One region of the Streptomyces sp. NPDC091282 genome, then DNA from elsewhere that is predicted to be linked to it. Evidence: riboswitches for the same ligand, from Rfam matches in the RefSeq annotation. Region 1 holds a riboswitch; each other region holds the start of a gene.

The links. Region 1 has a riboswitch for cyclic di-AMP ahead of ACIQOE_RS13190 (M23 family metallopeptidase). Riboswitches for the same ligand answer to the same signal wherever they lie in the genome.
Positions count from the first base shown of each region.
Region 2: linked by a shared signal. The riboswitch ahead of ACIQOE_RS28690 (transglycosylase family protein) and the one ahead of ACIQOE_RS13190 (M23 family metallopeptidase) in region 1 are both predicted to bind cyclic di-AMP.
Region 3: linked by a shared signal. The riboswitch ahead of ACIQOE_RS23320 (M23 family metallopeptidase) and the one ahead of ACIQOE_RS13190 (M23 family metallopeptidase) in region 1 are both predicted to bind cyclic di-AMP.
Region 4: linked by a shared signal. The riboswitch ahead of ACIQOE_RS20075 (C40 family peptidase) and the one ahead of ACIQOE_RS13190 (M23 family metallopeptidase) in region 1 are both predicted to bind cyclic di-AMP.

Region 1 is NZ_JBIVUX010000002.1:1,396,613-1,403,989, forward strand. It holds gene ACIQOE_RS13175 (GNAT family N-acetyltransferase) at 1-2,200, opposite strand, end outside; gene ACIQOE_RS13180 (HPr family phosphocarrier protein) at 2,377-2,658, shown strand; gene ACIQOE_RS13185 (GntR family transcriptional regulator) at 3,020-3,715, opposite strand; gene ACIQOE_RS13190 (M23 family metallopeptidase) at 3,903-4,658, opposite strand; cyclic di-AMP (ydaO/yuaA leader) riboswitch at 4,671-4,834, opposite strand; gene ACIQOE_RS13195 (M16 family metallopeptidase) at 5,023-6,411, opposite strand; gene ACIQOE_RS13200 (pitrilysin family protein) at 6,408-7,377, opposite strand, start outside.
Region 2 is NZ_JBIVUX010000006.1:344,614-351,990, forward strand. It holds gene ACIQOE_RS28670 (SurA N-terminal domain-containing protein) at 86-733, shown strand; gene ACIQOE_RS28675 (nucleoside triphosphate pyrophosphohydrolase) at 885-1,880, shown strand; gene ACIQOE_RS28680 (cytochrome P450) at 1,991-3,301, shown strand; gene ACIQOE_RS28685 (transglycosylase family protein) at 3,427-4,428, shown strand; cyclic di-AMP (ydaO/yuaA leader) riboswitch at 4,623-4,794, shown strand; gene ACIQOE_RS28690 (transglycosylase family protein) at 4,798-5,478, shown strand; gene eno (phosphopyruvate hydratase) at 5,783-7,069, shown strand; gene ACIQOE_RS28700 (septum formation initiator family protein) at 7,178-7,377, shown strand, end outside.
Region 3 is NZ_JBIVUX010000005.1:17,156-24,532, forward strand. It holds gene lhgO (L-2-hydroxyglutarate oxidase) at 1-762, shown strand, start outside; gene trmB (tRNA (guanosine(46)-N7)-methyltransferase TrmB) at 828-1,709, shown strand; gene ACIQOE_RS23310 (PrsW family intramembrane metalloprotease) at 1,720-3,084, shown strand; gene ACIQOE_RS23315 (aldo/keto reductase) at 3,098-4,069, opposite strand; gene ACIQOE_RS23320 (M23 family metallopeptidase) at 4,225-5,259, opposite strand; cyclic di-AMP (ydaO/yuaA leader) riboswitch at 5,267-5,427, opposite strand; gene ACIQOE_RS23325 (PP2C family protein-serine/threonine phosphatase) at 5,686-6,780, opposite strand; tRNA gene ACIQOE_RS23330 (tRNA-Met) at 6,982-7,055, opposite strand; gene ACIQOE_RS23335 (dihydrofolate reductase family protein) at 7,112-7,377, opposite strand, start outside.
Region 4 is NZ_JBIVUX010000004.1:232,204-239,580, forward strand. It holds gene ACIQOE_RS20045 (hypothetical protein) at 381-1,355, shown strand; gene ACIQOE_RS20050 (hypothetical protein) at 1,475-1,702, opposite strand; gene ACIQOE_RS20055 (8-amino-7-oxononanoate synthase) at 2,472-3,599, shown strand; gene ACIQOE_RS20060 (DUF397 domain-containing protein) at 3,659-3,886, opposite strand; gene ACIQOE_RS20065 (helix-turn-helix transcriptional regulator) at 3,896-4,756, opposite strand; gene ACIQOE_RS20070 (ATP-binding protein) at 4,969-5,427, shown strand; gene ACIQOE_RS20075 (C40 family peptidase) at 5,461-5,934, opposite strand; cyclic di-AMP (ydaO/yuaA leader) riboswitch at 5,938-6,151, opposite strand; gene ACIQOE_RS20080 (hypothetical protein) at 6,483-6,791, opposite strand; gene ACIQOE_RS20085 (ATP-dependent Clp protease proteolytic subunit) at 6,799-7,377, opposite strand, start outside.

The DNA.
Region 1 (7,377 bases):
CCACCGACTCGCGCCGCCACTGGGCGTACTTCACGGCCTCGGCGAGCGCCCGGACGGCACGCTCGGCGGCCGGGTAGGCGGGGATCAGCCGGGAGCCGGGCTGGGCGGCGGGCGGCCGGACGTCCTCCGTGACGGCCGCGGGAGGGGTCCGGGCGGCGCCCGGTACGGCCGGTGCCGCGCCCGGCCGTACCGCGGACCCGACGGACGGGGAGGCGGGCGGCTGCACCGTCGGCGCCGCGGGCGGGGTGTCGGCGGCCGGCTGCGGGGTGGCGGTGCGGGGGCGCTGGGGGCCGCCGAAGGCGCCGGGTGCCATGACGTGCGGCTGCGGCGCGGTGCGGCCCGCGGCCGACAGCGCCTCAGCCAGCCCGCCGAGTTCGACGTGCACCACGAGCACCGGCTTCCCGTGCGCCCCCTCGGCCGCCGACCGCAGCGCCTCGGCCAGTTCGCCGTCCCCGACCGCGCCCTCGCCGATCGTGGGGATGGCCGTGACCACCACCGCGTCGCACGTGTCGTCCGCCAGCGCCCGCGACAGCGCCCGGTGGAAGTCCGCGGGGGTCGCCGTGGTCGTCAGGTCCAGCGGGGGTGCCGGGCGCAGGCCCTCGGCCAGACAGCGGTCGTAGGTCAGCAGTCCGAGGGACTCGGAGTTCCCGAGGATCGCCACCCGGGGGCCGGCCGGCAGCGGCTGCCGGGCGAGCAGCAGTCCCGCGTCGACCAGTTCCGTGATGGTGTCGACGCGGATCACCCCGGCCTGCCGCAGCAGCGCGGACACGGTGGCGTGCGGCAGCCGCGTGGCCCGCACCGCGTGGCCCTGCGGCGCCGATCCGGCGCTCTGCACCACCACCAGCGGCTTCGCCGCCGCCGTGCGCCGCGAGAGGCGGGTGAACTTGCGCGGGTTGCCGATGGACTCCAGGTACATGAGGACGACGTCGGTCTCCGTGTCGTCGTACCAGTACTGCAGGACGTCGTTGCCCGAGACGTCCGCGCGGTTGCCGGAGGACACGAAGGTCGAGACGCCCGTGGTCCCGGTGACACCGCCGCCGCGCCGGTGCAGCCGGGACAGCAGGGCGATCCCGATCGCGCCTGACTGGGCGAAGAGGCCGATGCGGCCGGGGCGGGGCATCTCGGGGGCGAGCGAGGCGTTCAGCCGAACGCCGGCGGCGGTGTTGATGACGCCGAAGGCGTTCGGGCCGATGATCCGCATGCCGTACGTGCGCGCGTGCCGGACGAGTTCGCGCTGGCGTTCTCGGCCGTCCGGGCCGCTCTCCGCGTAGCCGGCGGCCAGCACGACGAGACCCTGGACGCCGTGTTCGCCGCAGTCGGTGACGACGCCCGGGACCTGCTCGGCGGGGACGGCGACCACGGCGAGGTCGACCGGCCCGTCGATGTCGCGCACGGAGCGGTGCGCGGGCACGCCGTCGACCTCCTTGAGGTCGTCGGGGTAGGCCTGGTTCACGGCGTACAGGCGACCGGTGAAGCCGGCGTCGCGGAGGTTGCCGAGGACGCTGCGGCCGACGCCGCCGGGCGCCCGGCCGACCCCGATCACGGCCACGGAACCGGGGGTCAGGAGCCGTCGGACCGAGCGGGCCTCCGCGCGCTGCTCCCGCGCGCGCTGGACGGCGACCGAGCGGTCCGTGGGCTCCAGGTCGAACTCCAGCCGGACCACGCCGTCCTCGAAGCTGCGCTGCTGGGTGTAGCCGGCGTCCGTGAACACCTTGATCATCTTGTTGTTGGCGGGCAGCACCTCGGCGGCGAACCGGCGGATGCCGCGCTCGCGCGCGACGGCGGCGATGTGCTCCAGGAGGGCGGAGGCGACGCCCCGGCCCTGGTGGGCGTCCTGGACGAGGAAGGCGACCTCGGCCTCGTCGGCGGGCGCGGAGGCGGGCAGGCCGCCGGGGCCGATGCGGTCGTAGCGTACGGTGGCGACGAACTCGCCGCCGATGGTGGCCGCGAGTCCCACCCTGTCCACGAAGTCGTGGTGCGTGAAGCGGTGGACGTCCTTGGCGGAGAGCCGGGGGTAGGGCGCGAAGAAGCGGTAGTACTTCGACTCGTCCGAGACCTGCTCGTAGAAGCTGACCAGGCGGTCGGCGTCGTCGACCGTGATGGGCCTGACGCGCGCGGTACCCCCGTCGCGCAGCACGATGTCCGCCTCCCAGTGGGAGGGGTACACGTGCCGGTCCTGTCGGTCCGCCGGGGTCTGCATGGGCCCCAGAGTACGGCTCGCGTCCGACACGGGCGCGAGGCAGTCTGTGGGGGACGGGAGCCGGTCCGAGGCCGCGGTCCGGCTTCACGCCCGTGCGGGCTTCCGCCCGCTCCGGGCATGCTTCACGATATGGGAAACTGGTCTAGACAACCCTGAACACCGAAGGGCAGCATCACATGGCTGAGCGCCGCGTCAACGTCGGCTGGGCCGAGGGCCTCCACGCCCGCCCCGCTTCCATCTTCGTCCGAGCCGCCACGGCCACAGGCGTCCCGGTGACGATCGCCAAGGCCGGGGGCGACCCCGTCAACGCGGCCTCCATGCTGGCTGTGCTGGGCCTGGGCGCCCAGGGCGGCGAGGAGATCGTCCTCGCCTCCGACGCCGAGGGCGCGGACGCCGCCCTCGAACGCCTGGCCAAGCTGGTCGGCGAGGGTCTCGAGGAGCTCCCCGAGACCGTCTGAGCGCCACGGCGCCCGCACCACCGAGGCCGCGTCACCCCTGCGGGGGCGGCGCGGCCTCGCCGTTGCCGCAGCACTGTCCGTGGGCGGCCTCGCCGTGCCCGGCACGCCTTCCGCCGGCACGGCCTCGCCGTACCCGGCAGGCGCGCTTTTCACCGGGGGCGCCGGATTTCCCGCTCGGAGATCAGGTTCCGCGCCGGGCGCACGGAATTACAGGCAGGGCGCACTTCATTACGCGCCTGGGCACATCAAAGGCGCGCCCACGAAATTCCGGACGCGCACGAAATAAGGACGGCAGAGCCCGGCAGCGGGCGCCGGAAATACTGCTCCACCGAATAACATCTCTTTGTATACGGTGCCCGTGTTAATGCCGCGGGCCCGACATGTTTACGGGATGTTGCGAAGTCCTCACACCACCGGCCCGGTCCAGGCCGCCGGGAAAGCGCAGCCGGTGGGAGACGCCGGACCGCTCGGTGTGCAGCGCGGTGATCGCCCGCGCGCGCTCGCCGTCGCCGCGGGTCACCGCGTCCACGATGGCGCCGTGCTCGGCCCAGGACTCGACGGGATCGGGCGCGGCGTCGACCACGTACATCCAGGCGATCTTGTGCCGCAGCTGGGTGAGCGCCGAGGTCAGGGCCTGGCTGCCGGTGGCCTGGGCGAGCGTCTCGTGGAACCAGCCGCCCAGGGACCGCAGGTCCTCGCTGCCGCCCCGGCGGGCCCGCTCCTGACCCAGCCTGACCAGGCCGCGCAGGACCTTGAGGTGGGCCTCGGTACGGCGCTGGGCGGCCCGCAGGGCGCCGAGCGGCTCCAGGAGCAGACGCATCTCCAGCAGGTCGGCGGCCTCCTGCTCGCTCGGTTCCGCCACGCACGCGCCCGCGTGCCGGCGCGTCACCACGAACCCCTCGGCCTCCAAGGTGCGCAGGGCCTCGCGGACGGGGACGCGCGAGACGCCGTAGCGACGGGCCAGGAGTTCCTCGGTGAGCCGGCTGCCGCGCTCGTGGACGCCCGCGACGATGTCGTCCCGGATCGCCGTGCATACCGAGTGCGCCGGAATACGCATGTCCGACCTCCGCCTTAATCCCCGTGAAACGCCGTCGAGTGGCGCCCGTTCCGTGACTCTATTGCAATGAGCGGGAATTTCCGACGGCGGCCCTGAATCCATGCATATTTTTTGGACACCGGACCCACGAAAACGACGAAAGCCCCGGCTCGGCGGCCGGGGCTTCGGAGACTGTCGTCGGAACGCGTCAGACGTTCACACCGTGCTTGCGGAGGTAGGCGACCGGGTCGATGTCCGAGCCGTACTCCGGGGTCGTCCGGGCCTCGAAGTGGAGGTGGGGTCCGGTCACGTTGCCGGTCGCGCCGGAGAGGGCGATCCGCTCGCCGGGGGTGACCTTCTGGCCCACCGAGACGCCGATCGACGACAGGTGACCGTACTGGGTGTACATGCCGTCGGCCATCTTGATGACGATCTGGTTGCCGTACGAGCCGCCCCAGCCGGTGGAGACCACCGTGCCGGTGCCGACCGCGTGCACCTCCGTGCCGGAGGCGGCGTGGAAGTCGATGCCGGTGTGGGCGCCGGAGGACCACAGCGAGCCGCCGGTCTTGTAGCCGGTGGAGACGTACGAGTCGGATATCGGCACGACGAAGGCGTTGAGACGCTTGCGCTCGGCCTCCCGTGCCGCGCGCGCCTTCGCCTCGCGCTCCTTCTCGGCCTTCGCCGCGGCCTTCTTGCGCGCGGCCTCCTCGGCCGCCTTGCGCTCGGCGGCGGCCGTCTGCGCGGCGGCCTGGGCGTCGATCCGGTCGGCGACCGAGTCGCTGACCGTGATCACCGGAGTGAGGCCGGTCTGCTCGACGGAGTTCTCCGCGGCGAGCGCCGGGGCCGCCGAGACGGTGCCGATGACACCTGTGGTGGTGAGGGCCGCGATGCCGGCGGCCTGCGCGGTGGTGCGCTTCACCCGGCCGGGACGACGGTGCTTCCCGGAGGCGCACATGAACGCCATGTAGAGGCTGGTCCTTTCCTTCCCTCTCGCCTACCGGGTTAGCTGACGGGTTCGGAGCAGGAAGGTCTCCTACGGGCCCCCTCGCGGCTCGCGCGGGCGCCCGATTCACCCCAGGGACTGCATGGGTCCCCGGCTCCCCTGGCTCGCGCCGTACGGGGACTCGGCGATGACTGTCCGGTGCCGCGGGCGCGGCGCAGTTCGGCGGACAGCCCGGAAGAACCTACGAGGGCGTTCTCGCAATCCTCAAACGGATCAGGGTTTTTGTCGCGTATCCCACAGGGCAGACAGGCAACCTCCGCATCAATACGGACATTTCAGAGCCCTGGTGACCGGTGGGTCACCAGGGCTCCGGACGCGCGTGCCGTCACTCGGCGGCGACGACCGTCACTTCGCCGATGCCGAGGGCCTCGACGGGCTCCTTGATCTGGGCCGCGTCGCCGACCAGGACGGTCACCAGGTGGTCGCCGGGGAAGGCGTTCACGACGGCCGCGGTGGCCTCCACGGTGCCGGTGGCGGCCAGTTGCCGGTAGAGCGTGGCCTGGAAGTCGTCGGGCAGGTGCTGCTCGACCTGGTCGGCCAGGGTGCCGGCGACGGCCGCGGCCGTCTCGTACTTGAGCGGCGCCACGCCGACCAGGTTCTGCACGGCGACGTCCCGCTCGGCGTCCGTGAGGCCCCCGGAGGCGAGGGTGCGCAGCACCGTCCACAGGTCCTGGAGCGCCGGACCGGTGTTCGGGGTGTCCACGGAGCCGCTGATGGCGAGCATCGAGGCACCGCTGCCGTCGGGAGCCGACCGCAGCACCTGGCCGAAGGCGCGGACGCCGTAGGTGTAGCCCTTCTCCTCGCGCAGGACGCGGTCCAGGCGGGAGGTGAGGGTGCCGCCGAGGCAGTAGGTGCCGAGCACCTGGGCGGGCCAGACGCGGTCGTGCCGGTCGGCGCCGACGCGGCCGATGAGCAGCTGCGTCTGGACGGCGCCGGGACGGTCCACGATGACGACGCGGCCGGTGTCGTCGGCGGTGACCGCGGGCACCGGGCGGGGCTCGGCGGCGGTGCCGCGCCAGGCGCCCAGGGTCTCGCCGAGCAGGTCGTCCAGGTCGATGCCGGTCAGGTCGCCGACGACGACCGCGGTGGCCGTGGCGGGCCGTACGTGCCGGTCGTAGAAGCCGCGCACGGCGGCCGCGTCGATCTTCTCGACGGTGTCCTCGGTGCCCTGGCGCGGCCGGGACATCCGCGCGGTCGCCGGGAACAGCTCCTTGTAGAGCTGCTTGGCGGCCCGGCGGCTGGGGTTGGCCAGCTCGTGCGGGATCTCGTCGAGGCGGTTGCGGACCAGCCGCTCGACCTCGCTGTCGGCGAAGGCGGGTGCCCTCAGCGCGTCGGAGAGCAGCCCGAGCCCCTTGCCCAGGCGGGAGGCGGGTACCTCCAGGCTGAGCCGGACACCGGGGTGGTCGGCGTGCGCGTCCAGGGTGGCGCCGGCCCGCTCCAGTTCGGCGGCGTACTCCTCGGCGGAGTGCTTGTCGGTGCCCTCGGAGAAGGCGCGCGCCATGATCGTGGCGACGCCGTCCAGGCCGGTCGGCTCGGCGTCCAGGGGGGCGTCCAGGAGCACCTCCACGGCGACGACCTGCTGGCCGGGGCGGTGGCAGCGCAGCACGGTCAGCCCGTTGTCCAGGGTGGAGCGCTCGGGGGCGGGGAAGGCCCACGGCCGCGCCTCGCCCGGCTGGGGCTGCGGATGGAAGTCCATGGTGGCGAGCTCGGTCACTTGGCCGTCTCCTCGTTGTTGTCGCCGGCTTCGACCGTGGCCTCGGCCTCGGGGTCCTCGGGAACGTCGGCGTCCTCGACGGTCTCCGGGGACTTGGGCTCGTAGACGAGCACCGCGCGGTTGTCGGGGCGCAGGCGCGCCGCGGCGACCTCCCGGACCTCCTCCGGGGTCACCGCGAGGACACGCTGGACGGCCGTCAGGGCGAGCTGCGGGTCGCCGAACAGCACGGCGAAGCGGCACAGTTCGTCCGCGCGGCCCGCGACCGTGCCGAGCCGGTCCAGCCACTCGCGCTCCAGCTGGGCCTGGGCGCGCTCCATCTCCTCGGGCGTCGGGCCCTCCTGGGCGAAGCGGGCCAGCTCCTCGTCGATGGCGGCCTCGATGACCGGGACCTCGACGTCGCCCGAGGTCTTCACGTCCAGCCAGCCCAGGGAGGGCGCGCCGGCCAGGCGCAGCAGGCCGAAGCCGGCGGCGACGGCCGTACGGTCGCGCCGGACGAGCCGGTTGTACAGGCGGGAGGACTCGCCGCCGCCGAGGACGGTCAGGGCCAGGTCGGCCGCGTCGGACGCGCGCGTGCCGTCCTCCGGGAGCCGGTAGGCGGCCATCAACGCGCGCGCGGGCACCTCCTCCACGACGACCTCGCGCAGCTGCTCGCCCATGACCTCGGGGAGCGAGCCGTCGCGCGGGGCGGGCTTGCCGTCGTGGGCCTCGATGGAGCCGAAGTACTTCTCGATCCAGGCGAGGGTCTCCTGGGGGTCGATGTCGCCGACCACCGAGAGCACGGCGTTGTTGGGCGCGTAGTAGGTGCGGAAGAACGCCCGCGCGTCCTCCAGGGTGGCCGCGTCCAGGTCCGCCATCGAGCCGATCGGCGTGTGGTGGTAGGGGTGGCCCTCCGGGTAGGCGAGCGCGGTGAGCTTCTCGAAGGCGGTGCCGTAGGGGACGTTGTCGTAGCGCTGGCGGCGCTCGTTC
Region 2 (7,377 bases), on a different contig from region 1:
TGGGTTGGCCAGAGCTTGCCCACTGCCTACCATCGATCACCGCAAGACTTTGTGCACCGTCGCACAATCTCCTCGGGAGGCATCCTTGCACCGCCGCCGTCGCACCGCGCTCGTCCTGTCCGCCGCGATCGCCACCGCGGTCCCCTTCCTCGCCGCCTGCGGAAGCGAGGCGCACCCGGGCGCGGCGGCCGTCGTCGGCGGCCGGCGGATCACCGTCGCCCAGCTGGAGACCCGGGTCAACGAGGTGCGCCAGGCCCAGCGCGCGGCGGTGCCGGACGACCAGCAGTACCAGCAGGTGCTCGCCGCCACCAGCAGCCTGACCCGGGACACGCTGCACAACATGGTCCTCGACCAGGTGCTGCACCGGGCCGCCCAGGACAACGGCATCAGCGTCACCCGCAAGGAGATCCAGCAGATGCGCAACGGCCTCGCCCAGCAGGCCGGCGGCTCCGCGGCGCTCCAGAACGCCTGGCTCCAGAAGTACGGCATCGCGCCCAAGCGCCTGGACGACAACCTGCGCCTCCAGCTGGAAGCGCAGAAACTCGCCAAGCAGCTGGGCACCGACACCACCCAGCCCGCCTTCTGGAAGGCCCTGTCCAAGGCCTCCGAGGAACTCCACGTCGACCTCAACCCGCGCTACGGCGCCTGGGACGTCGAGAAGAGCAGCCGGGTGGACGCCAAGACGCCGTGGGTACGGGAGGTCACGTCGTCGGGGACCCAGGCGACGGCGTAGGACGGGCCGGGCGATGGCGTAGGGGCGCGGGACGGTCAGGTGACGGCGTAGGACGGGCGGGCCGGACGCCGATGGTCGTACGAGCATCTGATCACCCCCGGCCTGTGGACAACGCCCGGGGCGGGCGGCGCGGGTGCGTTACGTTCGGATCGTGAACACCACCAGCTCGCGGCCTTCCGTCCCTCCCGTCCCCGGCCCCGGCCGGATCGTCCTGCTCACCACCAGCCACCGGGTCGCCCCGGGCCTGCTGTCCTGGCCCGCCTGGCAGGCGCTGCGCTCGGCGGACCGCGTGCTGTGCGCGGACGGCGCGCACCCGCAGCTGCCCTACCTGCGCGAGGCCGGCGCCACCGTGGACGAGTCCGCGCCCACCGCGGAGGAACTGGTCGACGCCTGCGCCGGCGGCCGGACGGTGGTGGTCGTCGCGACGGGCGAGGGCGAGCCGGCCCTCACCGACGGCCTGGCCCGCATGGCCGGCTCCGGCCGGGTCGCGATGCCCGAGCTGGAGCTGCTGCCCGCCTCCTACGACCTGCCGGGCGCCCGGCTCCTCGACCTCGTCCAGGTCATGGACCGCATCCGCCGGGAGTGCCCCTGGTCCTCGCGGCGGACCCACGAGGGGCTGGCGAAGTACGCCATCGAGGAGGCCTACGAACTCGTCGAGGCGATCGAGGCCGGCGATCGCGACGAACTGCGCGAGGAACTGGGCGACGTGCTCCTCCAGGTCGTCTTCCACGCACGCATCGCGGAGGAGGACCCCGAGGCCCCCTTCTCGGTCGACGACGTGGCCGCCGGCATCGTCACGAAGCTCATCCACCGCCACCCGCACGTCTTCGGCGACGAGACGGCCTCGACACCGGAGGAGGTCAAGGAGCACTGGCTGCGCACGAAGGCGATCGAGAAGCGCCGCGCGTCCGTCACGGACGGGGTGCCCCTGGCCCAGCCCGGTCTCGCCCTGGCCGCCAAGCTCGCCTCCCGCGTGCACACGGCGGGCCTGGAGGTGCCCCTCCCGCAGGACCGGGGCATCGGGTACGAACTGCTCGCCCTGGCGGTACGGGCCGAGACGGAGGGCGTCGACCCGGAGGCGGCTCTGCGCGCGGCGGCCCGCGCCTACCGGGACGCGGTACGGGCGGCGGAAGGCGTGGACGCGTAGGGGACCGCCACGGACGGGGCTGGCGGGCTTGCCCGGAGCGGTCGGCTCCTCCCGGCCGGGACCGACGCCGCGTGGCTCGGGCGGTGCACGCCGCCGGATACCGTCATGAGGTGACCGACCAGCCCGCCTCCGACGCCACCGCCGCCCCCGAACTCTTCACCTGGGAGTTCGCCGCCGACCCCTATCCCGCCTACGCGTGGCTGCGGGAGCACGCGCCGGTGCACCGCACCCGGCTTCCCAGCGGGGTCGAGGCGTGGCTGGTCACCCGCTACGCCGACGCCCGGCAGGCGCTGGCCGACGCCCGGCTGTCCAAGAACCCGGCGCATCACGACGAGCCCGCGCACGCGAAGGGGAAGACCGGGATCCCGGGCGAGCGCAAGGCCGAGCTGATGACGCATCTGCTGAACATCGACCCGCCGGACCACACCCGGCTGCGCCGGCTCGTCAGCAAGGCCTTCACCCCGCGCCGGGTCGCGGAGTTCGCGCCCCGGGTGCAGGAGCTGACCGACCGGCTCATCGACGGGTTCGCGGAGCGGGGCGAGGCCGACCTCATCCACGAGTTCGCCTTCCCGCTGCCCATCTACGCCATCTGCGACCTGCTGGGCGTCCCGCGCGAGGACCAGGACGACTTCCGGGACTGGGCCGGGATGATGATCCGGCACGGCGGAGGACCGCGGGGCGGGGTCGCCCGGTCCGTGAAGAAGATGCGCGGCTACCTGGCCGAGCTGATCCACCGCAAGCGCGAGGCGCTGACCGCCGAGCCCGCCCCCGGCGAGGACCTCATCTCCGGGCTCATCCGCGCCTCCGACGAGGGCGAGCACCTCACCGAGAACGAGGCCGCCGCCATGGCCTTCATCCTGCTGTTCGCCGGCTTCGAGACGACGGTCAACCTCATCGGGAACGGCACGTACGCCCTGCTCACCCACCCGGAACAGCGCCGCCGCCTGCAAGAGTCGCTGGCCGCGGGCGAGCGCGGGCTGCTGGAGACCGGGGTGGAGGAACTCCTGCGCTACGACGGGCCGGTGGAGCTCGCCACCTGGCGGTTCGCCACCGAGCCGCTCGACGTCGGCGGGCAGCGCATCGCCGGCGGCGACCCGGTCCTGGTCGTGCTCGCCGCCGCGGACCGGGACCCGGAGCGGTTCGCCGAGCCGGACACCCTCGACCTGGCACGGCGGGACAACCAGCACCTCGGGTACGGGCACGGCATCCACTACTGCCTCGGCGCCCCGCTGGCCCGCCTGGAGGGGCAGAGCGCGCTCGCCACCCTGCTCACCCGGCTGCCGGACCTGCGGCTGGCGGCGGAGGAGAGCGAGCTGCGCTGGCGCGGCGGCCTCATCATGCGCGGACTGCGCACGCTCCCAGTGGAGTTCACCCCCGCCGAGCCCATCTCCGCCAAAGATGACCAGGGTTCAACTATGTGATCTTCACGTGATCTACGCGGCATTAACTTGTGACAAGTGATCGTCTGCCTATACGTTCACCCATCAGTGCGGCGCGCCGGCAGGACCGTCGTGCCGGTCACCGCTGTCGCTCGAAAGGTCTCCGCATGCTCTCCGGGAACGGTCGTCACCGTCGCCCCCGTCAGGCTCCGGCACTCCTTGTGGCAGCCGGCGTGACCGGCTCGGCCATCGCCATCCCGCTCCTCGGTGCGGCGAGCGCCAACGCGGCCGACGGCAGCACCTGGGACCGGGTGGCCGAGTGCGAGAGCGGCGGCTCCTGGAGCATGGACGAGGGCACCGGGTACTACGGCGGCCTGCAGATGTCCCAGGACGACTGGGACCGGTACGGCGGCCAGGAGTACGCCGGCACGCCCGACCAGGCGAGCCGTTCGCAGCAGATCGCCGTCGCCGAGAAGATCCTCGCCGACCAGGGCACCAAGCCCTGGCGGACCTGCGCCCTGCTCGCCGGGCTCTCCTCGGACGACGCCTCGGTGAACGTCGACACGGGCGCCGACGGCTCGGACGACGCGTCCGGCTCCTCCGACGCGCCCACCGGGCTGTCGGATTCGTCCTCTTCTTCTGGTTCATCGGATTCATCCGCCCCCTCGGACTCCGGCCCCTCCGACTCCTCGGCGGACCCCTCGGACTCCGTGTCCGCCACGCCGTCGCCGAGCGCGAGCGAAGATTCCGGCAAGGACGCTCCCGCCGCCTCCTCGAAGACGGCCGAAAAGGGATCCGGCGGCTCGGACACCTCGAAGGCGAGTGAGAACCCGGTCGTTCCGGAAGCCGACGACTCGGACAATTCGTGGCAGACGGGCAGTTCCTGGGACCTCGTCGACACGGGTGCGATCGGCAGCAGCGGCAAGCACCGCGGCGGCTCGGCGGACGAAAGCGTGACAAACGGTCAGAGTGGGACTTCTTCCGGCCGTCACGCCTCCCGGAGCGCGGACACCTACACCGTGCGGGACGGCGACACGCTCGCCTCCATCGCCGACTCCCTTGACCTGGACGGCGGATGGCGTGCGCTCTACGCCGCCAACAAGGCCGACATCGGCACCGACCCGAACGACATCGCCCCCGGTCAGACCCTGAAGCTCGGCGCCGAATAGGACCGGTGTCGGCGGGAGTTGACGCCCCGCTTCGAGTTGAATGTCCGTTTTGGTGAAAGTGTGGGATGAGTCTCAAAGGCCCTGATCATCTTTGAAATTCACCTGATCGCCTGTTTACGGTCAAGGCCGCTCGTCACCACGAGCCCCGGTTGTCGCAACGCCGAGTCCTGCCAGCGGCCGCCCGGGAACAGTCGTCGCGTCAAGCGCCGTAGGCAGGAGCGGGGGACCCAAGGTAGGTGCCGGGACCGGTGGTTGAGACCGCCGTGTCCGGCTAGGGGTGGAGCCGCGCACCGTGAGGTGTGCGGCCGGGCAACTCATTCGGCCCGAACCCGACAGCTCACCTCGCAGGCGTCGGTGAGGGGATCCTCCATGCTGTTTTCCGGCAAGGGCAAGCACCGTCGTCCGTCCAAGGCCACCCGCGTCGCCGCGCTCGCCGGCGTCACCGGCGTCGCCATCGCCGCTCCGCTGATGGCCACCGGCACCGCCTCCGCGGCCACCGCCTCCGAGTGGGACGCCGTCGCCCAGTGCGAGTCCGGTGGCAACTGGGCCATCAACACCGGCAACGGCTACTTCGGCGGCCTGCAGTTCTCCGCCTCCACCTGGGCCGCGTACGGCGGCACGCAGTACGCCGCGCAGGCCAACCAGGCCGGCAAGGCGCAGCAGATCGAGATCGCCGAGAAGGTCCTCGCCGCGCAGGGCAAGGGTGCCTGGCCGGTCTGCGGCACGGGCCTGTCCGGCGCCGCCTACAACGGCGGCTCCAGCTCCTCCGGCAGCTCGTCGAGCGGCAGCACCGCCGACCGCTCGACCGACAGCCAGGCCGCCTCCCGCTCCGCCGAGCGCCCGGCCGCCAAGAAGACGGTCACCACCCCGACCGGCAAGAAGGTGAAGAAGGGCGACGGCGAGTACAAGGTCGTCAAGGGCGACTCGCTCAGCTCGATCGCCGAGAAGCACAAGGTCAAGGGTGGCTGGCAGACGCTGTTCAAGCTGAACAAGGACATCGTCGACGACGCCGACTTCATCTACCCGGGCCAGATGCTGCACCTCAAGTAGGCGGCAGGCCGCCCCCGTCCCCCATGGACCCCCGCCCCGGTGCGTTCTCCCCCGTACGCACCGGGGCGGGGTTTTCGTGTGCGGGCCGCCGCCCGCGGTCCTCTTCTTGACCCGCTCTTCTCCCGTTCTTCATCGGACCCCCCTTTGTTCCGTACATGAACAATGAGTACCGTCAGTGTGTCCACGGGCCGGTCGGTAGGCCGGATGACGGGTCCGGGACGGTTAGGCTCTAGTCGCAAGGCTGAGCAAGGGCCGACAAGGCCCGCGTGCGCCCGCACAACCAGCGTCACATCCCAAGAAGGAGATGCTCGTGCCGTCCATCGACGTCGTCGTAGCCCGGGAAATCCTGGACTCCCGAGGCAACCCCACGGTCGAGGTCGAGGTCGGCCTCGACGACGGCAGCACGGGTCGTGCCGCCGTTCCCTCCGGCGCCTCCACCGGCGCCTTCGAGGCCATCGAGCTCCGTGACGGCGACCCCAACCGCTACCTCGGCAAGGGCGTCGAGAAGGCCGTCCTCGCCGTCATCGAGCAGATCGGCCCGGAGCTGGTCGGCTACGACGCCACCGAGCAGCGCCTGATCGACCAGGCCATGTTCGACCTGGACGCCACCGACAACAAGGGCTCGCTCGGCGCCAACGCGATCCTCGGCGTCTCCCTCGCCGTCGCGCACGCCGCCTCCGAGGCCAGCGACCTGCCGCTGTTCCGCTACCTGGGCGGCCCCAACGCGCACCTGCTGCCGGTGCCGATGATGAACATCCTCAACGGCGGTTCGCACGCGGACTCCAACGTGGACATCCAGGAGTTCATGATCGCCCCGATCGGCGCGGAGTCCTTCTCCGAGGCGCTGCGCTGGGGTGCCGAGGTCTACCACACCCTGAAGAAGGTCCTGAAGAACAAGGGCCTGTCCACCGGTCTCGGCGACGAGGGCGGCTTCGCCCCGAACCTGGAGTCCAACCGCGCCGCGCTCGACCTCATCCTGGAGGCGATCAAGCAGGCCGGTTACGTCCCCGGCGAGCAGATCGCGCTCGCGCTCGACGTCGCCGCGTCCGAGTTCTACAAGGACGGCAAGTACGAGTTCGAGGGCAAGTCCCGCTCGGCCGCCGAGATGACCGAGTACTACGAGGAGCTCGTCGCCTCCTACCCGCTGGTCTCCATCGAGGACCCGCTGTTCGAGGACGACTGGGCCGGCTGGAAGGTCCTCACCGACAAGCTCGGTGACAAGGTCCAGATCGTCGGCGACGACCTGTTCGTCACCAACCCGGAGCGCCTGGCCCGCGGCATCGAGGACGGCGCCGCCAACGCCCTGCTCGTCAAGGTGAACCAGATCGGCTCGCTCACCGAGACCCTGGACGCCGTCGAGCTGGCCCAGCGCAACGGCTTCAAGTGCATGATGTCCCACCGCTCCGGCGAGACCGAGGACGTCACCATCGCCGACCTCGCCGTCGCCACCAACTGCGGCCAGATCAAGACCGGCGCCCCGGCCCGCTCCGAGCGCGTCGCCAAGTACAACCAGCTGCTGCGCATCGAGGAGATCCTCGACGACGCCGCGGTGTACGCCGGCCGCAGCGCCTTCCCGCGCTTCAAGGGCTGAGCCGTAGGGCCCGTAGAGGGTAAGGCTTAGCCAGTCGTACGTACGTCCCCGTACCCGGTCCCGTACCGTGTGCGGGGACGTACGCGCGTGTGAACGGGAGGCGGGGACATGGCCGTGAGGGACCGGGACCGGTTCTCCACCGCGACCAGGCTGAAACTGCTCGGCGAGCAGACGGCGGCCCGGGTCTACCGCTCCCAGACCAAGCGGCAGGCCCGCCGCTCGCGGCTCACCGGCCGCGCCGCGCTGCTCGCGATCGTGCTGTGCACGATGATCGTCGCGCTCGCCTATCCGATGCGCCAGTACGTCTC
Region 3 (7,377 bases), on a different contig from region 1:
GTGTGCGACTACGTGGAGGTCGCCCGGCAGTTCGGCGAGGCGTCCGGGGCGGAGATCCGCTACGGGGCCCGGATCGAGCGCGTCGACCGGCGGCCGGAGCGGGGCGTGGCCGTGCGCACCGAGCGCGGGGACGTCGTACGCGGGCGCGTGCTGGTGAACTGCGCCGGGCTGTACTGCGACGAGATCGCCCGGCTGGCCGGGGACGACCCGGGGATGCGGATCGTGCCGTTCCGCGGGGAGTACTACGAGCTGGCGCGGCGGGAGCTGGTGCGGGGGCTGGTCTACCCGGTGCCCGATCCGGCGTTCCCGTTCCTCGGCGTGCACCTCACCCGGGGCATCGACGGCGGCGTGCACATCGGACCCAACGCGGTGCCGGCGCTGGCCCGGGAGGGGTACGGCTGGGGAGTCGTCCGCCCCCGGGAGGTCGCCGGGACGCTGGCCTGGCCGGGATCGTGGGCGCTGGCCAGGCGGCACTGGCGGTACGGCGGCGGCGAGCTGCGCAGGTCGGTCTCGAAGCGGGCGTTCACGGCGGCCGTACGGCGGCTGCTGCCGGCCGTGACGGAGGCGGACCTGGTGCCTGCGCCGGCCGGGGTGCGGGCGCAGGCGGTGCTGCGGGACGGCTCGCTGGTCGACGACTTCCTGATCAAGGAGGGCGCGCGGACGGTGCACGTGCTGAACGCGCCCTCGCCCGCGGCGACGGCCTCGCTGCCCATCGGCCGGGAGGTGGCGCGCCGGGCGCTGGCGATGCTGGACTCGGTGTGACGGCCGCGGTGGCCGGGCCCGGCCCTGCCGGCCGGTTCCGCACGGGCCGTAAAATCGACGGCACTGTGTCTGACTCGCTCAATGCCCCAGAAGCCCCCAGGCCCGCCGAGACCGTCCCCGGCGCGGGCACTCCGCACGTTCCCGGTGTGCCGGTGCGGCACAACCGGGCCAAGGGGGAGCCGCGGTTCCCCGACGGGCCCAGCGCCGATCCGGCCGGATCCCACTTCGAGCGCCGGATCCGCAGTTTCCAGCCACGGCGCAGCCGGGTCACCGCCGGGCAGGCCGACGCCCTGCAGCGGCTGTGGCCCAAGTGGGGCCTGGACATCGACGGGCAGCACGTCATCGATCTCGGCGCGCTGTTCGGGAACGGCAACCCCGTCGTCCTGGAGATCGGCTTCGGCATGGGCGAGGCGACCGCGCAGATGGCCGCAGGGGACCCGGACACCAACATCCTCGCCGTCGACGTGCACACGCCGGGGCAGGGGAACCTGCTCAACCTCGCCGAACAGAACGGTCTGTCCCACGTCCGGGTCGGCAACGGGGACGCGATCATCCTGCTGCGGGAGATGCTCCCGCCCGAGTCGCTGGACGGGCTGCGGGTGTACTTCCCGGACCCCTGGCCCAAGAAGCGGCACCACAAGCGGCGGCTGATCCAGCCCGAGTTCCTCGACCTCGCCGCGACCCGGCTCAGGCCCGGGGCCGTCGTGCACTGCGCGACGGACTGGGAGCCGTACGCCGAACAGATGCTCGACGTCCTCGACGCGCACCCGGCGTTCGAGAACACCCAGGCCGGGGGCGGTTTCGCGGCACGTCCCGAACACCGGCCGCTGACCCGTTTCGAGGGGCAGGGGCTGGACAAGGGTCACGTGGTGAACGATCTGCTCTTCCGTCGCGTACAGCATCCGGTGCAGCAGGGCGAACCGCACCGACAGGAGTCACCTCGTTAGGGTCGATGCCGTGGCCACCTCCCCGCCGCCGTACCCGCCGTATCCGTCGTACCCGCCGCACCCCGCCGGTGCCGGGCTGCGGCATCCCCGCTGGTGGCAGCGGCGCTGGGTGCGCTACGGCGCGCTGGGCGGCCTGCTCGCGGTCTCCGGGCTGGTCATCCTGGCGCTGGTGCGTGAGCAGACCGGCACGGAGGGGTTCCTGGTCGGGCTCGGCCTGGCGGTGCTGCCGGTGCCGCTGCTGATGGGCGCGTTCCGCTGGCTGGACCGGGTCCAGCCGGGACCCTGGCGGAACCTGCTGTTCGCGTTCGCCTGGGGAGCGTGCGCGGCCGCGCTGATAGCGATCGTCGCCAACAGTTTCGCGACGCGCTGGATAGCGACGGCGACCACGGATCCGAGCAGCGCGGACACGCTCGGGGCGACCGTGATAGCGCCGATCGTCGAGGAGTCCGCCAAGGCCGCGGCCGTGCTGATGGTCTTCCTGTTCCGCAGACGCGACTTCACCGGGCTCGTCGACGGCGTGGTGATAGCCGGGATCACCGCCACCGGGTTCGCGTTCACCGAGAACATCCTCTATCTCGGTACGGCGTTCGGCACCGACCGGCTCTCCGGCGATTCCGGTATCGCCTCGGTCACCGCCGCGACGTTCTTCGTCCGCATCGTCATGTCCCCGTTCGCGCATCCCCTGTTCACCGTCCTCACCGGCATCGGCTTCGGCGTCGCCGCGCTCTGCGGGGAACGCCAGCGGGCGCGGCGGGCGCTCGCCCCGGTGGCCGGGCTGCTGCTCGCGATGGGCATGCACGCGCTGTGGAACGGCTCGTCGTCGTTCGGGCAGTACGGGTTCTTCGCCGTGTACGGCATGTTCATGGTGCCGGTGTTCGGGCTGCTGACCTGGCTGGCGGTCTGGACCCGGCAGCGGGAGCTGCGGACCGTCCGGGAGGAACTGCCCGCGTACGTGTACGCCGGCTGGATGGGACCGGCCGAGCCGTTCGTGCTGGGCTCGATGCGGGCGCGGCAGATGGCCCGGGAGTACGCCGCCTACCACTTCGGCAAGCCGGCCGGCCGTGCGGTGGCCGCCTACGAGGCGGACGCGACGACGCTCGCCCTGCTCCGCCGCCGGGGACGGCGGGGCCGGGCGGACGCCGACTTCACGGTGCGGGAGCGGCAGCTGCTCACGGCGCTGTGGGACCGGCGCGAGCTGGTCCGTCCGGCCCTGGACTACGCGGCCCGCGCCGCGGCCCCGAACGGCCGGCCGGGGTACGGGGCCTACCCGCCCCCGGCCGGTGGCGCACCCGGCTGGTACGGGGCCCCGGCGCCGTACGCGCCCCACAACCCGTACGGCGGCTCGTACGCGCCGAACAACCCGTACAGCGGCTAGGGCCTCACGAACCTCACGCGGAGGCGGCCGTGAGCCGGTTGAGTTCCTGCTCGGTCAGCTCCAGGCCGGCGACGGCCAGCAGGGCCGGCAGCTGCTCCAGCGAGCGGGCCGAGGCGATCGGGGCGGTGACGGTGGGCTGGGCCGCGAGCCAGGCCAGGGCGACCGTGGGGACCGCGGCGGAGTGGGCCTCGGCGATCTCGTCGAGGGCGGCCAGGACCTTCGGGCCCCGCTCGGTCTCCAGGTACTGGGCGGCGCGGCCCGCGCGGGCGCTGTCCACCGCCGCGCCGGGGCGGTACTTGCCGGTGAGGAAGCCCGCGGCGAGCGCGAAGTACGGGACCGCGGCCAGGCCCGTGCGGGAGGCCAGCTCCTGCAGGGCGCCCTCGTAGGTGTCGCGGGAGACCAGGTTGTAGTGGGGCTGGAGGGCGACGTACCGGGCCAGGCCCTCGCGGTCGGAGAAGTCCAGCGACTCCTGGAGCCGCTCCGCGGTGATGTTGGAGGCGGCGATGTGCCGGACCTTGCCGGCCCGCACCAGCTCGTCCAGGGCGCCGATGATCTCCTCGACCGGGATCTCGGGCTGGTCGAAGTGCGTGTAGTACAGGTCGATGTAGTCGGTGCCCAGGCGGCGCAGGGACGCGTCCGCGGCGGCCTTGATGTTCGCGCCGGACAGGCCGGGGTACTCGGGGTGCTGGCTGACCTTCGTCGCGATGACGACGTCGGCGCGGTTGCCGCGTTCCTTGACCCACTTGCCGATGACGGTCTCGGACTCACCGCCCTGGTGGCCCTCGATCCAGGCCGTGTACGCGTCGGCGGTGTCCACGAAGTTGCCGCCCGCGTCGGTGTACGCGTCGAGGACGGCGAAGGAGGCGGTCTCGTCGGCGGTCCAGCCGAAGACGTTGCCGCCCAGGCAGAGCGGGAACACCTCCAGATCGGAGGCGCCGAGCTTGCGGAGGGAGCCGGATGCGGGAGAAGCGGAAGAAGGGGTCATGTCCCAGTTCAACACCGGCCGCCTGCGGACCGATGCCGCCGCAACGCGAAGTTCTCGTAAAAGCGGAAGGCCCCGGCCCGGCCCGGGACACACCGGACCGGCAGCCCTGACGTCGGGGGGGTGTCGTCAGGGCCGCCGGGGATCAGTGGGGTCGGTCAGGGGTTGAGGCCCTTGCCGCGCAGCCAGGTCATCGGGTCGATGCCGGTGGCCTGGCCGCCGGGGTGGACCTCCAGGTGGAGGTGCGGGCCGGTGACGTTGCCGGTGGCGCCGACCCGGCCGATGACGTCGCCGGTGGCGACCTTCTGGCCGACCTTGACGCCGATCGAGGACTGGTGGCAGAACCACAGCTCGGTGCCGTCGTCGAGGGTGAGGATCGTGCGGTAGCCGTAGGAACCGGCCCAGCCGGCCTCCGTGACGGTGCCGCTGTGCACGGCCTTGATCAGGGTGCCGGTGGGAGCGGCGAAGTCGAGGCCGGTGTGGTACCCGGAGGCCCACATGGAGCCGGCCTGCCCGAAGGTGCCGGTGATCGTGTACGAGACGACCGGCAGCGTGTACTGCTTGGCCAGCGCGGCGAGCCGCTTCTGCTCGGCCTGCGCCTTCTCGGCGGCCTGCGCCTTCTCCTTGGCGTCCGCGGCCTGGGTGGCCGCGGCCTTCTCCGCCTTGGCCTCGGCGTCGGAGACCGCCTTGTCGGCGGCGGCCACGGCCTTGGCGGTGGCCCGGACGTCGATCTGGGTCTGCTGCTGCTCGGCCTGGGCGATGATCCGGCTGCGCAGTGCCTCACCGGCGTCGGAGGAGGAGTCCGCGTCGGTGGCGGTCGCCGTGGTGACGCTGCTGAGCGCGGTCTGGGTGGCCTGGTGGCCGGCGCCGTCGCCGAGCAGGGAGTCGACGGAGGACGGCAGGTCGGGCAGCGAGATGGAGACCGGCGGCTTGCCGGTGTTGGCGCTGGCCATGCCGCCCGCGCCGACGGCGGCGATGACACCGACGCCGAGGACCGTGGAGCTGCGGGCGAGTCCGCCGCCGCGCTGCTTGGAGACGCGGTGCCGGCCGCGTACCGGGGCGAGGGACTCCTCGGTGGGGTTCCACTCCTCCCAGGGGCCCTCGTCGGTGCGCAGGCCGCCGTAGCCGTAGGCCTCGGGCTGACGCTGGCTGGGCACGAACGGGGCTGTCGGAGCAGGCCGGTTGGACGCCACGCGGGCGCACTCCTTTCCTTCCGCTGCCTACCGGGTTAGCTGACGGGTTCGGAGCAGGAAGGTCTCCTACGCGCGTATACCGGCCGTTTCGTACCCGGCGACATACGTGCGATTCACCCCAAGTAGGTGGTTCCCCGGTTCCCTTGCGGGATTCGGCGCGTGCGCACGGAGCCGTCGCGGGTGACGGCTGGGACGACCGCGCTGCGTTATCGAACGTTAATAGACGCGGCTGGCAGATTCCAAGCCGTTCTCCTTGATCATTAAGCTTTCAAAGCAAGGACTTACCTGCCACGAACGGTCAAAAACGGTCGAGTTGGCCGTGCGTTCTGCGCGGCACAGGAGTCACGCGCGTTTTGATGGTGACTCAGATGTTATGCGGAGGGCTTCCGTCCGCACACCGAGGGTGACATCCCCCTGGACGGGCGCTCAGGTGCGCCGCACCACCAGCAGCGCCATGTCGTCCGCCATCCGGCCGCCGGTGTGCCGGCGCACCTCGGCCGCGAGACGGGCCAGCAGCGCCCCCGGGGCGGTGCCGGCCCGGCCGGCCAGCCGCCGCTCCGGGTCGAAGAACCGGCCGTGCGCGTCCCGGGCCTCGGAGAGGCCGTCGGTGTGCAGCAGCAACGCGGCCCCGCCCGGGAACGGCCGCTCGGCGGCCCGGTCCGGCCAGGCGCCCAGCTCGCCCATCCCCAGCGGCAGCGCGGCCTCGGACACCTCGACCGGGCGCACCGTGCCGTCGGCGTGCAGCAGCAGCGGCGGCGGATGGCCCCGGTTGACGACCCGGACCGTGCCCTCGCCGTGCGGGAGTTCGGCGAGCACGGCGGTGGTGAACCCCTCGAACGTGTCGACGCCGCCGCGCCGGACGCCCTCGCGGGCCAGCGCCCGTTCCAGCCTCCCCGCCACCGCCTCCAGCGAGGCCTCCTGCTCGGCGGCCTCCCGGAACGCGCCGAGCACCACCGCGACGGCGGCGACCGCGCCCATCCCCTTGCCGCGGACGTCGCCGACGACCAGCCGCACCCCGTACGGGGTGTCCTGGACGGCGTACAGGTCACCGCCGACGAGAGTGCCCTCCTGGGCCGCCTCGTAGCGGGCGGCGATCTCGAAGCCGCCGATCCGTTCGGCGGGCTCGGGCAGCACCGCGCGCTGGGCGGCCTCGGCGACCTCGCGGGCGGAGGCCAGCCGCTGGTCGCCGCGGCGCACGACCCGGTTGATGCCGGCGGCGAGGGCGGAGACGGTGGCCACGGTGGTCAGCTCGGTGACGGCGTCCGCGTCGGGCACGTAGCCGAAGCGCGCGTGCACGGCGTAGACGGCGAGGAAGGAGGCCAGGCCGGTCAGGACCGTGGTGCGCAGGGAGGAGAGGGGAGCGGCGACCAGCGGGGCGGCCGTGAAGAACGGCACGGCCGTGAAGGCGACCGGGGTGAGGGCGTCGTAGAAGACACCGCCGACGATCAGCAGGGCGGGCAGCAGGCGGGCCAGGGTGCGGACGGTCACGGACCCGTCCTCCGGCGCCTCTCCGAAGCCCACGGTACGACTCTCCTCTGTTCCGGGATCCCCCTGCGTGTCCGTCCAGATTTGCGGCTGCGAGCGGAGGGCGGCGAGCGGTGTGGGCCGGGCGGATGAGCGCGGGCGGATGTGACGACGGACACGTGCCGGTGGACGCCGGTCCGGGCCGGACACGACTCAGGGCCGGAATCCCTGTTCGGAATTCCGGCCCTGGGCCTTCAGTAGCGGGGACAGGATTTGAACCTGCGACCTCTGGGTTATGAGCCCAGCGAGCTACCGAGCTGCTCCACCCCGCGTCGGTGAAACCAGCATACGCCATCGGAAGAGGGCGAGTCACATCGGTTGAACGCGGTCAGCTCAGCAGGTGGCCGTTGGGGGCCTTCGCCAGGTCCTCGTACGCGCCGAGCACCAGCACCGCCACCCCCGCCTCACGCAGCGCTCCCGTCCCGTCGGCCGCCTCGACGAAGGTGTCCGGTTCGCGCCACGCCGTCACCACCCGCCGCACCCCGGCCCGCAGGATCAGCTCGGCGCAGGGATGCGGCCGGGAGGCGCGGCGGGTGCAGGGTTCGAGGCTGGTGTAGACGGTGGCGGTGGCCAGCCGCGGGTCGTCCGCGGGGA
Region 4 (7,377 bases), on a different contig from region 1:
ACTCAATGGGGCGAGAGTGGATCATTGGTCGACTGGCACGCGAGAGAATTGAATGGACTCCTCCGGTATTGGCGAAGTAAAAATCTGCAAATTGATGGTTTCGTCTTGATTGGTCTGCCGAACTTCTTTGTCGGACAACAAGATCGATTACGGGACAGCCTTTGGGAGCGCGACGAGGCCCCGCCGAATCTGCCGGGGTCTCGTCGCATCAGACGCATCCTCCCGTAGGGTTGAAGGATGAGCGGGTCCCTCGCTGTCAAGTCCGAGTCCCTGCCTAACGCCGAGTTGGCCTTCGCGGGCAAGTGGTACGGCATTCGCTGCGCTGCCGAACGGCGCTTCTGAGGCTGGTTCTGCGTCGGACGCTTCCGGAGAATGGTGTCGTGGAACGGCGGATCGACTTCTGGCGCGAGCGGCAGATGCTCTGTGGGCGCTGCGGTCATCGGTGGCGCGTCGATCTGGACTGGATCGATCGGTGGGAGCGGGCGGAAGAGACCTGCGCCGGCTGCGGCACGACCTGCGAGCACGAGGACTCGCCTCGGGTGACGCTCGACTTCGGCGACCCGGCGCTCGACGACGACAGGGTGGCGCAGTTTTTCTGGTACCACACGAGCACCCAGCCGGACTGGCCGACGCGGGACTTCGACCCGGCAGCCGTCTTGGCTCCCGAATTCCGCAGGATGATGGGTGGGGAGCATCGGGTTGCCGCGTGGGCCGCACGGCAGCGCGCGCATGCCCTCCACGTCGGTACGTACGAGGCTGCTGTCCACAACATGCTGAGAAGGATGCGCAACCAGGCCGAGCAGCGCAGCCAGTTCTTTTTGTATCGGGTCAGCCTGGAGCCATCCGTCGTGGTGCGGGCAGGGTGGCTCGTCGACCCCGGCAACTTCGTCGGCGATGTAGTGCTCGACGAGGTCTGCCCGCAGGGCGTCGATGTCGCCCGCTATCTGAACTATCACGAGGATCCGGGAGGGCTCTCGCTCGCACTGGGGAGGGACGCGATCGCCGGCGTTCAGCGAATCGCTGTTCCGCTCCCCGACACCTGGGATGGCGGCTGGGTGCGCGATGCCGCTGCGGCTCTCGAGGGCGTGAGCGGCAGCGTCGTCCCGGCGGCCGTCAAGCCGGACCGCTTCATGCGGCCGTCTTCGTCGCGAGCCGTCCTGGGCCGGGAACTCGGTACGTTCCTGGCCGGCAAGGTGCCGGTTAACCTCCGGGACCAGTTTGCATGGGCCGCTGCGTTCGTGGAGGGAGAGGATCCAGAGCAGTGGGCGCGACGGACCAGCGGCCTGTTCGTTCTGATTGACGATCCGACTCGCGTGCTCGCTGCGCTCGACCGGCAAGATCCCCGGGAGGTCTGAGAACGGTCTGTCCGCTCCTCAGGGGGGAGCCCGGAGGCCGTTGTCGGTCTTCCAGACCGGCGCCGCCCTGAGTCGGGAGAGCGAGAGCGGGGGCTTTGGGATTGGCTGCCGTCGCCGAGCTACCAGGTCGAGCTCTGCCTCCCGCCCGACCCGCAGTTTCCGCAGCCAACCGCTGATTGGAGGACCGTCTCGTAGACGGCCGGGAGTGCCGTCCGGGAGGTGCCGGCTACTTCCGCGGTCTGCCGCTCGCTGGCGTGATGCAGGAAGCCGCCCGCGATCTCCGCGAGGTTCGGGTGCGCTCGCAGCACCTGCAGCGCGGTGAGGACCTCGTAGGCATACTCGGGCATCTCCACGATTCTTGTGCTGGTGACGGAGGATGAGGCGCTGGCCCACATACGGCGGAATCTAGTCCAGGTGGGGGCCGATGCGTGTCCTGGGCGGCGCATTTACGGATCTCAGTGGTGTCGGGCTGGGGGTTTCGGCGATCAGCGGCGTTGTCGCGTCCGGCCCGGTGGCAGGAAAACACATCCTCATGGACACCACCGGAACTCGAAGATGTCTATGGCGGTACGCCGTTGGCAGAAGAGCAGCTCACGCTCAACTTCCGAGAAGCATCCTCCGCGGTGATCTACAGCGAGGACTCCGGGGACGACCGTCGGCCACTCCCAGTCGGCGAAGAGCACGACGACACAGATGGTCTGTGCTGACTTGGGCGCAGACACGGAAGCGCCCCGGTGAGCGTCAGGGCTCGTCCGGGCCTCGCAGGGTCACTGTTCGCAGGCTTGTGCCTCGCGGCCTGTACGGGCCGGTGCAGGACGGCCTTGATGGCTTCCCGGACGGTTGGCACGTTCCTGATGTGGGGCTGCTGGTGGTGCACCGGTTGTAGGCGATTTGCCTTGCGCTCGCGCAGTAGCAGCCACTGACCTCAAATCGGCGCCGCCTGAGCGCGCGGCTGGTCCGTGTTGTGGGAGACGATCTTCAGTCCAGGGCATGATATAGCCTCTGACCTGGACATTTTCCTTGCCTGCCAATACCGGCTGTGGGTATTGCCACACAGTGGGTGGCAGATCGTCCCGCTAGGGTCTGTTCACTGCCTACAAAATCACCGGAGGAGCCATGGCGTTCGGCTGGATCGACGAACAGGCGGAACTCCGCCGCCGCGCCGGACTGGTACGGACCCTGCGCCCCCGCCCCGCCGATTCCCCGCTGCTGGACCTGGCGAGCAACGACTACCTGGGCCTCGCCCACCACCCCGAGGTCACCGAGGGCGCGGCGGCGGCGGCCAGGACCTGGGGCGGCGGCTCCACCGGCTCCCGGCTGGTCACCGGCACCACCGAACTCCACACCGAGCTGGAGCGCGAGCTGGCCGATTTCTGCGGGTTCGAGGCGGCCCTGGTCTTCTCCTCCGGCTACGCCGCCAACCTCGCCGCCGTCACCACCCTCGGCCCGCACGGCTCCCTGATCGTCTCCGACGCGCTCAACCACGCCTCCCTGATCGACGGCTGCCGGCTGGCCCGGGGCACCACGCAGGTCGTCGGGCACGCGGCCCCGGACGCCGTCCGCAAGGCGCTCGGGACGCACGAGGGGCCCGCCGTCGTCGTCTGCGACACGGTGTTCTCGGTGGACGGCGACGCGGCGCCGCTGGCCGCGCTGGCCGAGGCGTGCCGGGAGCGCGGTGCCGGGCTGCTCGTGGACGACGCGCACGGGCTGGGCGTGCTCGGGGACGGCGGGCGGGGCGCGCCGCAGGCGGCCGGGCTGGCCGGCGCCGACGACGTGGTGGTCACGGTGACCCTGTCCAAGTCGCTGGGCAGCCAGGGCGGGGCCGTGCTCGGCCCGGCACGGGTCGTCGACCATCTGGTGAACGCGGCCCGGACCTTCATCTTCGACACCGGCCTGGCGCCGGCCGCGGCGGGCGCGGCGCTGGCGGCGCTGCGGCTGCTGCGCCGGGAGCCCGAACGCGCGGAGCGGGCCCGTGCGGTCGCCGCCGAACTGCACGCACGGCTGACCGCCGCGGGTCTGGAAGCGGTGCGTCCGGACGCCGCGGTGGTCTCCGTGCGGGCCCCGTCCCCGGAGGGGGCCGTGCGGTGGGCGGCCGCCTGCCGTGCGGCAGGCCTGGCCGTGGGCTGTTTCCGCCCGCCGTCCGTGCCGGACGGCGTGTCGCGGCTCAGGCTGACCGCCCGTGCGGACCTCTCCGGGGCCGAGATCGAACGCGCTGTACAGGTGATCGGTGAGACACGACCATGAGTCGGCGTGACACGGCCGGGTCCTGACCGAATGCGGATACGGAGTGGGTCACGTACCGATCAGCAGGTGAGCGCCGACACGAAACCCGCCCAGCTCCCGGGGGAGAAGAGCAGCGCGGGTCCGGCCGGGTCCTTGGAGTCGCGCACGGCGAGCAGTCCGGTCAGCCGACCGGAGCGCGGCCGTGCCGTCTCCACGCAGTTGTTCGCTCCGGTGCTGTAGCTGCTGCGCAGCCACCGCAGTCCGTGCAGATCGGCACTTGAAGGTACGTTCCGAGGCAGTGCAGTCATGGTGCCTCCTTACGCGCCGTCACCTATCCCGGCGATGTAATCCAACGAGTCCTCGGGCGAAAGGGCGTGGATCTGAAGGGTGTTGAAGGCCTCCGTGTAGGTCTGGAGGTCTTCTTTCCGTTCGAGGTAGAGGCTACTCGTCAACTGGTCGAGAACAACAACATCCAGATCAGAAGTGCTCGGAAATGAGAAGATTACGAAAGGGCCGGTGATGCCGATATGGGCTCCGGCCGAGAACGGCAGCACCTGGAGCCGTACTTGGGGCAACCGCGCCGCCTCCAGCAGCCGTTCCAGCTGTCTCGCCATCACGCCAGGACCGCCGACCTCCCGGCGCAGCACCGCCTCGTCCAGGACCGCGCTCAGCTCCAGCGGCGGACGGTTGCGCAGCACGTCCTGCCTGGCCAACCGCACTTCCACGAGGGCGTCCAGGGCCTCGTCGTCGAGCCCGTCCACGGCCGCCCTGGTCACGGCACGCGCGTACTCCGGGGTCTGCAGCAGCCCCGGCACGACCGAGGTCTCCAGCGTGCGCATCGCGCCGGCCTGCGACTCCAGACTGATGAAATCCCGGTAGGTGGGCGGCAGTACGCCGCGATAGGCGTGCCACCAGTGGTGCCGCCCCGCGGTGTCCTCCGACCCCGCCAACACCAGCAGCAACTCCCGCAGTTGCCCCTCGACCACGCCGTAGGCGTCCAGGAGTAACCGCACATCGGCCGGTTTCACACCGCTGGCGCCGGTCTCGATCCGGCTCACTTTCGACTGGTGCCAGCCCACCAGACGGGCGGCCTCGCCGCTCGTGAGGCCGGCACCGGTGCGCAGTGAGCGCAGCTCGGCACCCAGTTTCCGGCGGCGCACCGCGGGACCGTTCTGCATGGGCTACTCCTTACTCCTTCCGGGCCGCCCGAATACGCTCTGGGGTCGCAGAGTTCACCGCATCGAGCGACAGATATATGCATATCTTGGTGGATCGCTCCCCTGACCGTCCCGGCAATGGCAGTCTGGCGGAGAAGCACCAGTCCGGGACCGTACTCGAACCATCCGCACCGTGTCGGACCACGGTCCCGTGGGAAAGGGACGACGTCGCCATGGCAGACCACCTGGAAGCATCCATCACTCTGCCGAGCGATCCCGCCTCGGTCTCCGTGGCCCGCTCCTACGCGCTGGGCACCCTCGCGGAATGGGGTCTGCCGCCGGAGACGGAGACCGCGGACACCATCCGCCTCATCGTCTCCGAACTCGCCACCAACGCGGTCCAGCACACCTTCGGGCAGTCGCCGACCTTCACGCTGGACCTCGTCCTGGACCGGGACGAACAGCTGCGCATCGGCGTCACCGACAGCCATCCGCGCTTCCCGAAGAGACTCCCGGCCGCGGTCCAGCAGGACAACGGACGGGGCATGGTGATCATCCGCTGGCTCACCGCGGAGTGCGGCGGCAAGCTCCGGGTGCGCCCCACCCGGGAAGGCGGCAAGACCGTCTTCATCGAACTGCCCTGGACGGTCCCGGCCGGCACGGTCACCACGGCCGGCCGGCAGGAACCGTAGCCCCGAGTTCCCGCCGGCCGACCGCGGGCCGGGTCAGCTGACCCGGCCGTACCAGACGCTGCGCGTCCAGATCTTCTGCAGCTTCACCACGTCCCCGGTCTTCGGGGCGTGCCAGATCCGTCCCTTCCCGGCGTAGATGCCGACGTGGTACACGCTGGAACCCGAATGGAAGAAGACCAGGTCCCCGGCCTTGCGGCTGCCGGCCGAGATGTGACGGGTCCTGTTGTACTGCTGGGCCGCCGTACGCGGGAGCTTCTTGCCCGCCTTCTTGAACGAGTACAGCGTCAGCCCGGAGCAGTCGAACCGGTTCGGTCCGGTGGCACCCCAGCTGTAGGGCGACCCCTTCTTCGAGGCCGCTACCTGAAGAGCCCTGGTCGCTATCGTGGCGGCCGAGGCGTCCGCGGCGACGCCAGGGATCACGATGGAGCCGCCCACGGCGGCGATGGTGAGCGCCGAGGCCGTGCCGGCCCGTGCCATCAGCGACGGGACACGATTGAGCGCAGTCATGCGCAACCCTTCGTCAGCCGCCTGTGAAGGATGACCTGTCGGATTCGGGCTGGCGAAGTTGCCCGGCCGTGTCGCCACGGCTTCACCCCAAGGGCTGCGCGGCCCGGTCATGGTGCGACCGTGCCGGCGACCCGTCGTGCTCGGGTCCTCCACTCCTGCCGATCCACTTCCGTCGACCGGTCATCCGGGCGGCGGCAGGACTCGGCGTCCGCACGGATCGCCCCGCCGCTGTGGCGGGGGCTTGTCGTCAGACAGGGATCTTCACTTACGCGTGTCCGAAAATCCCAACGGAATCGGGGATTTGTGGGGTTACTCACCACCCACCCGTTCGGGTGGACAGGGGTGTGTTCGAATACCAGTCAACTGCCGTACGTAGCCCCGGACCTGCACCGAAGCCCTCCGAGAGCCCCTCCGTGCGCGCATCTTGAGCGGCCCCGGCGGTCAGGTAAAACCACGCCGCACTCGGCCGAACAGCCGTAACTCCACTGGGTCGTTTCAACTCGGCCCCGGCCGGAGGGCGGACGCGTCCCACCGGACGTCGGCGGGCATCACGGTACGCAGTCGGGCGGGAGTGCGACGCGCGCGGTCCGGCGCTCGCCGTCGAGCACCCGCAAGGCCCGTGCCAGCGTGTCCCCGTGGAGCTCCGTCTCGCCCCGCCGGTGCATCAGGGCGAGGGCGTCGCGCAGCTCGGCCGCCGCGCGCACCAGCGCCTGCGCGGCGCGCAGCCCGCGGTAGGTGTCCTCGTTCTGCGCCGGGTTGATACGGCCCAGCAGGTCGACCACGTCCAGGTACCGGTCGATCAGCTCGCCCTCGGCGCGGGTCAGCGCGGGCAGCGGCGGCAGTTCGGGAGGCGGCATCCCCCGCTCACCCCGCGTCCTGGCCGGGCGAGCGCCTGCGGCCGGGCACGATCCGGTCCACCAGCCCGTAGGCCAGCGCCTCCTGCGCGTCCAGCACCAGGTCCCGCTCCAGATCCCGGTGGACCCGGTCCGGTGTCCGTCCGGTGTGCCGGACGAGCATCTCCTCCAGGAGCGCGCGTGTCCGCTCCAACTCCGCCGCCCGGATGACCAGATCACTCGGCCGGCCCTGCACCGGTTCCGGCAGCGACGGCTGCTGGAGCACGACGCGCGCGCCCGGCAGCGCGTACCGCTTGCCCGGGGTGCCGGCCGCGAGCAGCACCGCGGCCGACGCCCCGGCCTGTCCCAGGCAGATCGTCTCCACGTCGCAGGTGACGTACTGGACGGTGTCGTAGATCGCGGTCATGGCGCTGAACGAGCCGCCGGGGGAGTTGATGTACAGCGAGATGTCCCGGTCCGGGGCCGCGTGTTCCAGGTACATGAACTGGGCCATGACGTCGTTGGCCGAGATCTCGTCGACGGGTGCGCCCAGAAGGACGATCCGTTCCTCCAGCAGCTTGGCGTACGGGTCCAGGGTGCGCTGCCCGGC